DNA from 2 places in the Terrabacter terrae genome. Region 2 is predicted to be linked to the other one. Evidence: predicted binding sites of a transcription regulator. Region 2 holds the regulator's gene; the other holds the start of a gene.

What was found. Region 2 encodes HrcA, which represses chaperone genes, less so after heat shock. Its sites were predicted from a motif close to TTNGCACTCGNNNNNNNCGAGTGCNAA; they were not measured.
Region 1: the regulator HrcA is predicted to act here: its motif matches at 4,336-4,362, upstream of groES (co-chaperone GroES).

Annotation. Positions count from the first base shown of each region.
Region 1 is NZ_BAAANB010000001.1:834,001-839,808, reverse strand. Features, by position in the region: gene ABD194_RS03850 (hypothetical protein) at 1-736, opposite strand, end outside; gene ABD194_RS03845 (sigma-70 family RNA polymerase sigma factor) at 733-1,308, opposite strand; gene ABD194_RS03840 (WhiB family transcriptional regulator) at 1,680-1,967, shown strand; gene groL (chaperonin GroEL) at 2,162-3,775, opposite strand; gene groES (co-chaperone GroES) at 3,887-4,183, opposite strand; gene ABD194_RS03825 (class I SAM-dependent methyltransferase) at 4,393-5,634, shown strand.
Region 2 is NZ_BAAANB010000021.1:1,114,643-1,120,450, reverse strand. Features, by position in the region: gene ABD194_RS15285 (16S rRNA (uracil(1498)-N(3))-methyltransferase) at 1-636, opposite strand, end outside; gene dnaJ (molecular chaperone DnaJ) at 655-1,788, opposite strand; gene hrcA (heat-inducible transcriptional repressor HrcA) at 1,906-2,967, opposite strand; gene ABD194_RS15270 (DUF3097 domain-containing protein) at 3,175-4,059, shown strand; gene ABD194_RS15265 (CHAP domain-containing protein) at 4,094-5,782, opposite strand.

The DNA of each region.
Region 1 (5,808 bases), on a different contig from region 2:
ACGGCGTGGCGGGTCGGCCGGCGCCCGCCGCGGCAGAGCCCTCGTCGTCGTGCTCGGTGCCCGGAGTGCCAGGAGTGCTGGGAGTGACCGGAGTGACGGTGCCGGACTCCAGATCCGCTCTACCCTCGTGGTCGTCAGACTGCTCGAGGTCCGAGCGGCCCTGCTCTCCGTCCACGTGCTCGGTGTCGTCCCCTTGCGCGCCGTCGTCCTGGTCGCCCGCGACCTCCCGGGCCGCGCCGGCCTCGTCGGCACCCGCCGCAGCCTTGACGTCGGCAGCGGGAAGGGTGGCGGCCACGAGGGCGGCCGGCAGCAGCACGATCGCTCCGTCGCTCCGCCGGGTCAGGACGAGGCCCTTGGCGCCGGTGGTGCCGATGGCCCGGGGCAGGCCGAGACGTGAGAGCAGCGCGCTGGGGGCGTCACTGCGTGCCGCGACCTGCATCTGCTGGACGATGCGGGCGCGCTCCTCGCTGCTGGGCCCGTGGTGGGGCAGCGTGACCGCCGCCGCGACACCGGCGCCGGAGGCCGCGATGGCCAGGGCGGCGAAGGCGCCGAGGTAGCGATGCCTGCGCCCCTTCCCGCGACGTGTCGGGCGTGCGGGCAGCGGGCTGTCGGCGTGCGCGGCGAAGGCCGCGAGCAGTCCGGCGACGGGCTCGGGGCCCGCCTCGCCGCGCGCACCCAGCCGGTCGAGCAGCAGGTCGTCGGCGACGAGGTCGCTCATGGGGGTGAGGTCAGTCATGCGACGTCCCCCTTCTCGTTCTCGGCGATCATCGCGCGCAGCTTGGTCAGCCCCCGGTGCTGCGCCACGCGTACGGCCCCGGTGGACATCCCGAGTGCGGCAGCGGTCTCGTCGGTGCTCATCCCCACGGCGACGCGGAGCGTGAGGATCTCGCGCTGCTGGGCCGGCAGCCGCCGCATGAGCGTCATCGCCGTTGCGGCGTCGTCGCGCATCACGGCCACGGACTCCGGGGACGGGGCCTCGTCCGGCCCGTCGGGGAGGTCGGCGACAGGAGCCGGACCACGCATGGCCGCGCGCTGGGCGTCGACGAGCTTGCGGGAGGTGATCGTGTAGACGAACGCCTCGAAGGGCAGGCCGCGCTCCTGGTAGGTCGGCAGTGCGGCCACGACAGCCATGCACACCTCCTGAGCGACGTCCTGGGCAGTGTCCTCGGCCCCGAAGCGGCCGAGCCGGACGCGGCAGTACCTGACCGCCATGTCGCGAATGCGAGCCAGCAGCACGTCACGAGCCTGCGGGTCGGAACCGGCCAGTGCCGCGAGCTCACGCAGCGACGGAGCGTCCACCCGCTCCATCGCACCGACGGCACCGGGCGTTACGCCTGCCCCCGTCGCCCCCCCGAGACCCATCTGGTCCTCGTCCCCCGAACTCGTTGTCAGTGCGGGCGACACTGCTCTCACCGCCCTCGGCGCTCGCTGCGAGCGGGCCCATGCTAGTGCCGAACCCCTCCGACAGGGACCGACCGGATGTGTACAACCGGGCGGAAACCCCCACCGAGAAGAGCATGCCATCGAGATGGCAATTCTTGAACAAGTCCTTAAGATTCCGCTCTTTATCCGTGATCGAGTACGCGGTTAGCGTCGGTTCCGCGACCAGCGAATCCCCTTTTCCACCCAGTTGGCCGCTACGCCGCGCGGGCTTCCCCGCCCCACCGAGAGACGAGTTCATGGCCGAGATCACCCGCCTCCCCGGACCGGTAGCCGACCTGTGGGACTGGCAGCTGGACGGGGCCTGCCGAGGCGTCAGCCCCGAGGTCTTCTTCCACCCCGAGGGCGAGCGGGGCCCCCGCCGCCGCAACCGCGACGCGCAGGCCAAGGCCGTCTGCGCCGCCTGTCCCGTGGTCACCCAGTGCCGCTCGCACGCCCTCGAAGTCCGCGAGCCCTACGGGGTGTGGGGCGGGCTGACCGAGGCCGAGCGCGAGGTGCTCTACGACGTGATCCAGCAGGCCTCCTGACCGAGACCCACGCGTCAGGCCGCCGGCTCTTCTCCACGGGAGGCCGTCGGCGACCACCAGGTCCGGCACGGGTCCTTCTGCACCGCAACACGCCACGGTGGTGCGGGACCGGACGAGCGAGGGCCGCTCCCCGTCGGGGAGCGGCCCTCGTCGTACGTCGGGCGTGTGCCGCCCGATGAGAACTACAGCGTGGCTCAGTGACCGTGGCCGTGGCCGTGGCCGCCGGCCTCGGCCTCCTCCTCGGGCTTGTCCACGACGAGCGTGTCGGTCGTGAGGATCATCGAGGCGATGGACTCGGCGTTGCGCAGCGCCGAGCGCGTCACCTTCACCGGGTCGATGACACCGGCACCGATGAGGTCGCCGTACTCGCCGGTCGCCGCGTTGAGGCCCTGGCCCAGCTCGAGCTCGGCGACCTTCGAGGTCACGACGTAGCCCTGGAGGCCGGCGTTCTCGGCGATCCAGCGCAGCGGCTCGGCGACGGCCTTGCGCACGATGGACGCACCGGTCGCCTCGTCACCCGAGAGCTCGAGCGCGTCGATGGCCGTGGCGGCGTGGATGAGCGCGGTGCCGCCACCGGCGACGATGCCCTCCTCGATCGCGGCGCGCGTCGCGGAGATCGCGTCCTCGATGCGGTGCTTCTTCTCCTTGAGCTCGACCTCGGTGTGGGCACCGACCTTGATGACGCAGACGCCACCGGCGAGCTTGGCGAGGCGCTCCTGAAGCTTCTCGCGGTCCCAGTCGGAGTCGGTGCGCTCGATCTCGGCCTTGATCTGGTGGACGCGGCCTGCGACCTCGCCCTCCTCGCCGGCACCGTCGATGATCGTGGTGTTGTCCTTGGTGAGGACCACGCGGCGGGCCTGGCCGAGGACCGTCAGGTCGGCCTGGTCGAGGCTGAGCCCGACCTCGGGGGCGATGACCTGGCCACCGGTGAGGATGGCGATGTCCTGCAGCATGGCCTTGCGGCGGTCGCCGAAGCCGGGGGCCTTGACGGCGGCCACGTTGAAGGTGCCGCGGATCTTGTTGACGACCAGCGTCGAGAGGGCCTCGCCGTCGACGTCCTCGGCGATGATGAGCAGCGGCTTGCCGGACTGCACGACCTTCTCGAGGACCGGGAGCACCTCGGCGACCGAGGAGATCTTGCCCTGGTTGATGAGCACGTAGGCGTCCTCGAGGACGGTCTCCATGCGCTCGGTGTCGGTGACGAAGTACGCCGAGAGGTAGCCCTTGTCGAACTGCATGCCCTCGGTGAACTCGAGCTCGGTCGCCGTCGTCGAGGACTCCTCGACGGTGATGACGCCGTCCTTGCCGACCTTGTCGAAGGCCTCGCCGATGAGGCCGCCCAGGGTGGCGTCCTGCGCGGAGAGCGTCGCGACGGACGCGATCTCGTCCTTGCCGTCGACCTCGCGGGCGTTGTCGAGCAGGCGGTCGTTGACCGCGGTGACGGCCTTGTCCATGCCGCGCTTCAGGGCGGCGGGGGCGGCCCCGGCGGCGACGTTGCGCAGGCCCTCCTTGACCATGGCCTGGGCGAGCACGGTCGCGGTCGTCGTGCCGTCACCGGCGACGTCGTTGGTCTTGGTGGCGACCTCCTTGGCGAGCTGCGCGCCGAGGTTCTCGTAGGGGTCCTCGAGCTCGATCTCGCGAGCGATGGTGACGCCGTCGTTCGTGATCGTGGGGGCGCCCCACTTCTTGTCGATGACGACGTTGCGGCCCTTCGGGCCGAGCGTCACCTTGACGGCGTTGGCGAGCGCGTCGACGCCGCGCTCGAGCGACTTGCGGGCGGAGTCGTCGAACTCCAGCTGCTTGGCCATGGTGTTCCTTTGGCTCGGGTTGCTTGGGTTGCTGTGCTTGGCGGAAACGAGACGCACCCCGGGGAGACCCCAGCGGGGCTCACCGGGGTGCGGTCACGGCATACGGCTGGGTCAGCCGACGATCGCGAGGACGTCGCGAGCGGAGAGGATCAGGAACTCCTCGCCGCCGTGCTTGACCTCGGTGCCGCCGTACTTGCTGAAGATGACCTTGTCGCCGACCTTGACGTCGAGCGGCACGCGCTCGGTGCCGTTCTCGCTGAAGCGGCCGGGGCCCACGGCGACGACCTCGCCCTCCTGGGGCTTCTCCTTGGCCGTGTCCGGGATGACGAGGCCGGAGGCAGTGGTCTGCTCGGCCTCGAGGGACTTGACGACGATGCGGTCTTCGAGCGGCTTGATGGAAACCGACACGGTGGTGACCTTCCCTTCGGGACAGTCGGAAAACTGACGACGGACTGTGGGCTCTTCGAGGCTGGCCGCCGTCGCGGGGGTCGGCCTCCCTCGAGGAGGGCGTTGGCACTTTCGGGTCGAGAGTGCCAACAAGATGAAATCTAGGTTTGTCGTTAGCACTCGGTCAAGTCGAGTGCCAACACTCGTCACGCCGCTGGCAGGATGGCCCCATGGACGCCGCGATGGTCGACCGCCTCGCCGCGGGTGAGGGGTGGGCACTGCTCCAGTCGCTGCCTCCCTACGACGAGGCCAGCTCGCTGCAGCTGCAGCGCCGGCTGCGCGAGGCAGGCTTCGACGCGGGCCTCGTCGCCGCCGCGATGACGCAGTCGCGGCTGAGGGCGCGCGCGACCGAGAAGTTCGGCGACTTCGCCGCCGGCATGCTCTTCACGCCCGACGGGCTCGAGCAGTCGACGCGCCTCGCGATCGCGGCGCGCCATGCCCACCGGTACGCCGCCGCGGGGGTTCGCGAGGTCCACGACCTCGGGTGCGGGCTGGGCGCCGACGCCATGGCGTTCGCCGGGCTCGACCTCGCCGTCCGCGCCGTCGACGCCGACGACGCGACGGCGCGCATCGCGGCGGTCAACCTGCGCCATTGGCCGACCGCGCACGTGCGCCACGCCCTCGCCGAGGACGTACGCCTCCCCCCAGGCGAGGCGGCACGTCATGTCGGAGTGTGGCTCGACCCGGCCCGGCGGGTCAGCGGCGTCGCCGACGCCCGCGGCCGCACCAAGCGGGTCTTCTCCCTCGACGCGATCTCGCCGCCGTGGTCGCGGGTGCTCGCCTTCGCCGACGAGGTGCCGGCCACCGGCGCGAAGCTCTCCCCCGCGTTCCCGCACGGCTCGGTGCCGCGCGGCGCCGAGGCGCAGTGGACCTCGTGGCACGGTGAGGTGCTCGAGTGCGCGGTCTGGTGGGGACCGCTCGTGGCCACGCCGGGGCGGACAGCGGCTGTCTGCACCGACTCCTCCACGTCGGTGGTCTCCGAGGACGACGCAGCGGAGGGGATGCTCGAGCCGTCCCTCCGCTCGGTCGGCGAGATCGGCGAGTGGCTCTACGAGCCGGACCGGGCCGTGATCCGCGCCGGCCTGACCGGCGCGCTCGTGTCGGCGGTCGACGGCGCCGAGCTCGCCTCCGGCGTGGGCTACGTGTCGAGCAGCCTGGCGCGTGAGCTGCCGTGGGCGCGGCGCTTCCGCGTCCTCGAGGCGATGCCGCTGTCGACGAAGCGCCTCGCCCGCTGGCTGCGCGACCAGGGACACGACCGGGTCACCATCAAGAAGCGTGGCGTCACGCTCGACGCCGACGTGCTGCGCCGGCAGCTGAAGATGACCGGTCGCGGCAAGGGCGGCTCCGAGGCGACCCTCGTGCTGAGCCGCGTCGGCGGCAGCCAGGTCGCCCTCGTCGTCAGCCCGGCTTGAATCTCGCCGCGCCGCCGAACCGCCGCTGATCCCGGCGCCGATGCCGCTCCCGGCAGCGGCCCGTCCGCGCTCGCGACGGGCTCCTCGTACGCGTTCTGTCACTGCCGAGGCCACCGAACGCGTACGCGAGTTGTCTTTCGACTCGGTTGCGAACGATGCGCGGAGGCCGGATCC
Region 2 (5,808 bases):
GAGCGCCTCCAGCTCGCGCGGGGTGATCCCGCCCTCAGGGCCGACGACGACGAGGACGTCGCCGGACCCGGGCAGCTCCACGGAGGCGAGCGGCTCGGTGGCGTCCTCGTGGAGGACGAGGGCGAGGGCCGCGTCGTGCACCCGGGCCGCGAGCGCGTCGAGGCCGACGACGGAGGTCGTCGCCGGCATACGTGCGCGCCGGGACTGCTTGGTGGCCCGGGCCACGACGGCCGCCCACTTCGCGAGGGACTTCGCTGCACGGTCACCGCGCCAGACGACGACCGACCGCTCGGCCTGCCACGGCACGACCTCGTCGACGCCGAGCTCGGTGGCCGCCTCGACCGCCTGCTCGTCGCGGTCGCCCTTGGCCAGGGCCTGGACGAGCACCAGACGCGGCGCGGGCTCCGGCTCGTCGCTCACGTCGAGCACCCGGCCGCGCACCCACGAGCGGTCGACCTCGGTGGCTTCGAGCAGCACCCGCCGCCCGGCGCCGTCAGCGACGAAGCAGCGCTCGCCGGGGCGGATGCGCACGACCGTGGCCGCGTGACGGCCCTCGTCGCCGTCGAGCAGCAGGGAGGCGCCGACGACGGCCTGGGCGACCGTCGCTGGCTCTCCCAGGAAGAGCTGGTGGGTCACCGCGCGCTCACGGGAGGGTCACTTCTCCTTGAAGGCGTCGCGAAGCTTGCCGAACAGCCCCTTGTTGGCCGGCGTGAGGCGACCCTGGGGGCTGTCCTCGCCGCGCAGGACCGCGAACTGCCGCAGCAGCTCCTCCTGCTCCTCGGTGAGCCGGGTCGGCGTCTGCACCGTGGTGTGCACCAGCAGGTCGCCGCGGCCGCCGTGACGCAGGTGCGTCACCCCGAGGCCGCGCAGGGTGAGGACGTCGCCGCTCTGGGTGCCGGGCTTGATCTCGAGGTCCTGCATGCCGTCGAAGGTCGACAGCTTGAAGCTCGTGCCCAGCGCGGCCGCGGCCATGGGCAGCTCGACGCTGCAGTGCAGGTCGTCGCCCCGGCGGGTGTACGTCTCGTGGTTGACGACGCGGATCTCGACGTAGAGGTCGGCGTTGGGCCCGTTGCCGGGACCGACCTCGCCCTCTCCGGTCAGCTGGATGCGCGTGCCGGTGTCGACGCCCGCCGGCACCTTGAGCTTGAGGGTGCGCCTGGTGCGCACGCGCCCGTCGCCGGAGCAGTCGTGGCAGGGGTCGGTCAGCGTCGACCCGTAGCCCTGGCAGTTGACGCAGGGGCGCGAGGTCATGACCTGGCCGAGGAAGCTGCGCTGGATCTGCTGCACCTCACCGGTGCCGTGGCAGATCTGGCAGGTCTGGCGGCCGGTGCCGGGCTCGGCGCCGTCACCGTCGCAGCGCTTGCAGCCCACCGCGGTGTCGAGCGTCAGCTCCTCCTCGGAGCCGAAGACGGCCTTGGCCAGGTCGATGTCGAGCCGGACCAGGGCGTCCTGGCCGCGCTGCACCCGCGAGCGCGGTCCGCGCGACCCTGCCGTGGCACCGGCACCGAAGAAGGCGTCCATCACGTCGCTGAACGAGAAGCCCTGGCCCGCACCGAAGCCCGCGCCGCCGCCGGTGGCGAAGGGGTCGGCACCCATGTCGAACGACTGGCGCTTCTGGGGGTCGGACAGCACGTCGTAGGCCTGCGACACCCGCTTGAACTCCTCCTCGGCCTCGTGGCCGGGGTTGACGTCGGGGTGCAGCTTGCGGGCCAGTCGACGGTAGGCCTTCTTGATCTCCTCCTGGCTCGCGTCGCGCGAGACCCCGAGGACGGCGTAGTAGTCGTTCAAGCTGGTTCCTTCGGTGTGTGGTGCTCTTCGGTTCCGGCGCGGCGTGCGCCGGCGGACTGGCCGAGGTGGTGCTGGTCAGGTGGTGCTGGTCAGGTGGTGCTGGTCGGGTGGTGCTCGTCAGGTGGCCTGGTTGTCGTCGAGGATCTCGGAGACGTAGCGGGCGACGGCACGGACGGAGGCCATCGTCGTGGGATAGTCCATGCGTGTCGGGCCGAGGACGCCCAGGCTCGCGACGCGTTCGGCCCCGGAGCCGTACCCCATCGACACGAGCGAGGTCGTCTGCAGGCCCGAGACGGGGTTCTCGGAGCCGATGCGCACCGAGACGAGGTCGGGGTCGTCGCCCAGCTGGCCGAGCAGGCGCAGCAGGGTCACGTGCTCCTCCAGCGCCTCGAGGATCGGGCCGATGGTGCGCGGGAAGTCTGCGCCGGAGCGTGCGAGGTTGGCCTGGCCGGCGAGGACGACACGCTCCTCGCGCTCCTCCACGAGCGCGTCCCCGAGGGCCGAGACCACGGCTTGCATCACGGCCCGGTCGCCGGCGTCGAGGCCGCCCTCGCCCTCGGTGTCGTCGACGAGGCGCCGCAGCCGGGTGGCCGCCACGGTGAACGGCACGCCGGCGGCCACCTCGTTGATGCGGGCGCGCATCGAGGCCACCAGGCCCTCGCCGTCGGGACCCACCAGGGAGCGGCCGGTGTCGACGACGCGCTGCTCGACCCGGCCCGTGTTGACGATCAGCACGATCATCAGGTGGGTGGCGCCGAGGGGGACCAGCTCGATGTGCCGGACCGTCGAGCGGGTCAGCGACGGGTACTGCACCACGGCGACCTGGCGGGTCAGGCTCGCGAGGAGCCGCACGGTGCGGTCGACGACGTCGTCGAGGTCGACGGCGCCCTGCAGGAACTGGGTGATGGCGCGCCGCTCCCCCGGCCCGAGAGGCTTGATGGCGCTGAGCCGGTCGACGAACACGCGGTAGCCGGCGTCGGTGGGCACCCGCCCGGCCGACGTGTGCGGCGCGTGGATGAGTCCCTCCTCCTCGAGCAGGGCCATGTCGTTGCGCACGGTCGCCGCGCTGACCCCGAGGTGGTGGCGCTCGACCAGCGCCTTGCTGCCGACGGGCTCGGAGGTCTGGACGTAGTCCTGGACGATGGCGCGCAGCACCATCAACCTGCGGTCCTCGCTCATCGCGTCCCTCCTTCACGGGCCTCGGTCGTGCCCACGCGTCGCCTCACGGGCGGTCTGGCACTCTCGATTGACGAGTGCCAAGTCTACGTCGTGGGCGCCGGATCTCCGATTCCGTCCAACGGTATGCCGGGGCGCCGCGACCCGGGTGCGCCCGTGCCCGCGTGGCGGCCGAGGCGCAGCGGGCCGGGCGGCATACCCTCCCTTGTCGTGTCCCCCAACGACCGTTACGGATCAGACGTGCTCAGCGGCGACTGGCGCGCCCCGCGGCGCGGCCGCTCGACCCCCACCCCGGCGGAGCCGGACCTCGTCGTCGAGGAGGTGGAGACGGGCTGGGTCGGCGCCGTCGTGCGCGTCGAGAAGGCCGGGGGCATGCACGTGGTCCACCTCGAGGACCGCCACGGTCGCACCAAGGCGTTCCCCCTCGGACCCGGGTTCCTCCTCGACGGCGCGCCCGTCACGCTGACCCCACCCACCGCCGCCGCCGGGGCCGCGCTCGCGGCCGCGCGCAAGGCCGCGTCACGGACGGCGAGCGGATCGGTGGCGGTCGAGGGCGCACGCGCCCGGGTCGCCAGCGGCTCGCGCATCTACGTCGAGGGCCGGCACGACGCCGAGCTCGTCGAGAAGGTGTGGGGAGACGACCTGCGCGTCGAGGGCGTCGTGGTCGAGCTCATGGACGGCGTCGACGACCTGGCGGGCATCATCGCCGAGTTCCAGCCGGGACCGGGACGGCGGATGGGCGTGCTCGTGGACCACCTCGTGCCCGGGACCAAGGAGGCGCGCATCGTCGAGCAGGCGCGTGCCCTTTCCGGGCTCGGCAAGCACGTGAAGATCCTCGGCCACCCCTACGTCGACGTCTGGCAGTCCGTGCGTCCCGAGCGCCTGGGCTGGCAGCGGTGGCCGGTCATCCCGCGCGGCACGTCGTGGAAGCACGGAATCTGCGCCGAGCTGGGATGGGCCCACTCCAGCCAGGCCGACATCGCGAACGCGTGGAAGCGCATCCTGGGCACGGTGCGCACCTACGCCGACCTGGAGCCGACCCTCCTCGCGAGCGTCGAGGAGCTCATCGACTTCGTCACCGAGCCCGGAACGTGAGCCGGCACGTCCGACTCACTCCCGGGCTGCCGCTTCACCAGCGCACGTAGCCCTGGACGTCCACCTTGAGGTAGGCAGCTGCCGAGGTCTTGACCCGGACCTTCCCGTCGAGGCCGACCGGCACCAGCGCGGTGTTGGTCACGGTGCGCCCAGACGCGTACTTCACGGTGGCGTACGGCGTCTCGGCCGAGCCACTGGGGTAGGCCGTGACGTAGCCGGCGGCGGTCGGCGAGACCACCGTCACGGTCACGAGCGCAGCCCGCACCCCGCTGGTGGGCACACCCGCCTGTCCGACGACCGGCACGCTCGGGGCCTGCCCGGCGGCCACCCGGCCGACCGGGTAACCCAGACCGCTCTGGCTGTCGAAGACTCGGGCCGGCCCGACCGGCACCTGGTCCGCGCCCGTCGGCAGCCAGCCGACGACGTCGACCAGGACGTCGGTCTGGGCGCTCGAGTTGATCGACACCGCGCCGTTCGTCCCGAGGCGGGCCTCGACGAGTCCCGTGGCGGTACCCGCGGTCTCGTAGCGCACCTGGGGCGCCCCGGGCCGCGTGGCGCCGGTCGGCCAGGTGGTGAGCCACCCACCCGCGGTGGGCGCGGACGCGGAGACGTCGAGGAGCACGGCGGCCACACCCGTGGCCGGGATGCCGGCCTTGCCGGCCAGCGGCAGCGTGAGGGTGCCTCCGGCGGCCAGCCTGGCCTTGGGCGTCCCGACGCCCGTGCGCGTGTCGAGGACCCGCACCGGGGCGCCCCCGGAGACGTAGCCGCCGCTCGGGGACCAGCCGACGAGGTCGGCGGACAGGTCGGTGGCGGCCGAGGAGTAGATCCGGACCTTGCCGTCGGTGCCCACTCGGGTCGAGACGAGGGTGGTCGTGACCCCGCCGGCGGCGTACGAGACGGCGCGCGACCCGGGTTGGGTCGTGCCGTTCGCGTGGGCGGTCAGGTAGCCGGCAGCGGAGGGGGCGGTCGCGTTGACGTTGAGCAGGACGGTGGCGACGCCGCTCGCCGGCACGCCGGCGCGACCCGTGACCTGCACCGTGACGGCCTTCCCGGCCTGCACCTTGGCCACCGGCGCGCCGATGCCGGTCTTGGTGTCGAGCAGCCGGGCCGGCGCGGCGACCTGCCAGGCGCGCGTGTCCGTGGCGACCGTGGGACCCTGGTCCTTGAGGTGGATGAAGCCCTTGGGCCAGCGACCCCCGGTGAGCGTGACGCGGCGCCAGCGGAAGTCGCCGCCCCAGTTGTCCTCGGAGATGATGATGTCGGAGGCCGAGAGCACCTGTTCGACGTAGGCTACGTGCCCCGTGGAGGAGAACGAGGAGTCCCACCAGGCGATCGAGCCGACGGCCGGGCTCGTGTTCGTCTGCGCCGGGAACGCCGGGCCCCAGTTCAGGGCGTTGCCGCTCAGGCTCGACGGCCGGACGTTGGGCAGGCCGTTCTTGACGAGGCGGTAGGCCACGTAGTTGGTGCAGTTGTGGCCCGTCGACTGAAGCCAGTAGCTCGCCGAGCTGGTGTCCTTGTAGCCCGCGTTCGGGTAGCCGGCGGTCTGGCAGGGGTCGTAGCCGGTGCACAGCACGATCCACTCGCTCGAGCGGGCCGGACCGGCGAGACCGACGGTGGAGACCAGCACGGCCAGGGCGGTGAGCACGAGTGAGAGCCCGCGCCGGATGCGCGGAGGACGCACGCGCGGAATGCCGGCAGCCGGGTGGGCAGGGGCCATGGGCATGTCGGTCTCCTGGGTTGCGTGTGAGG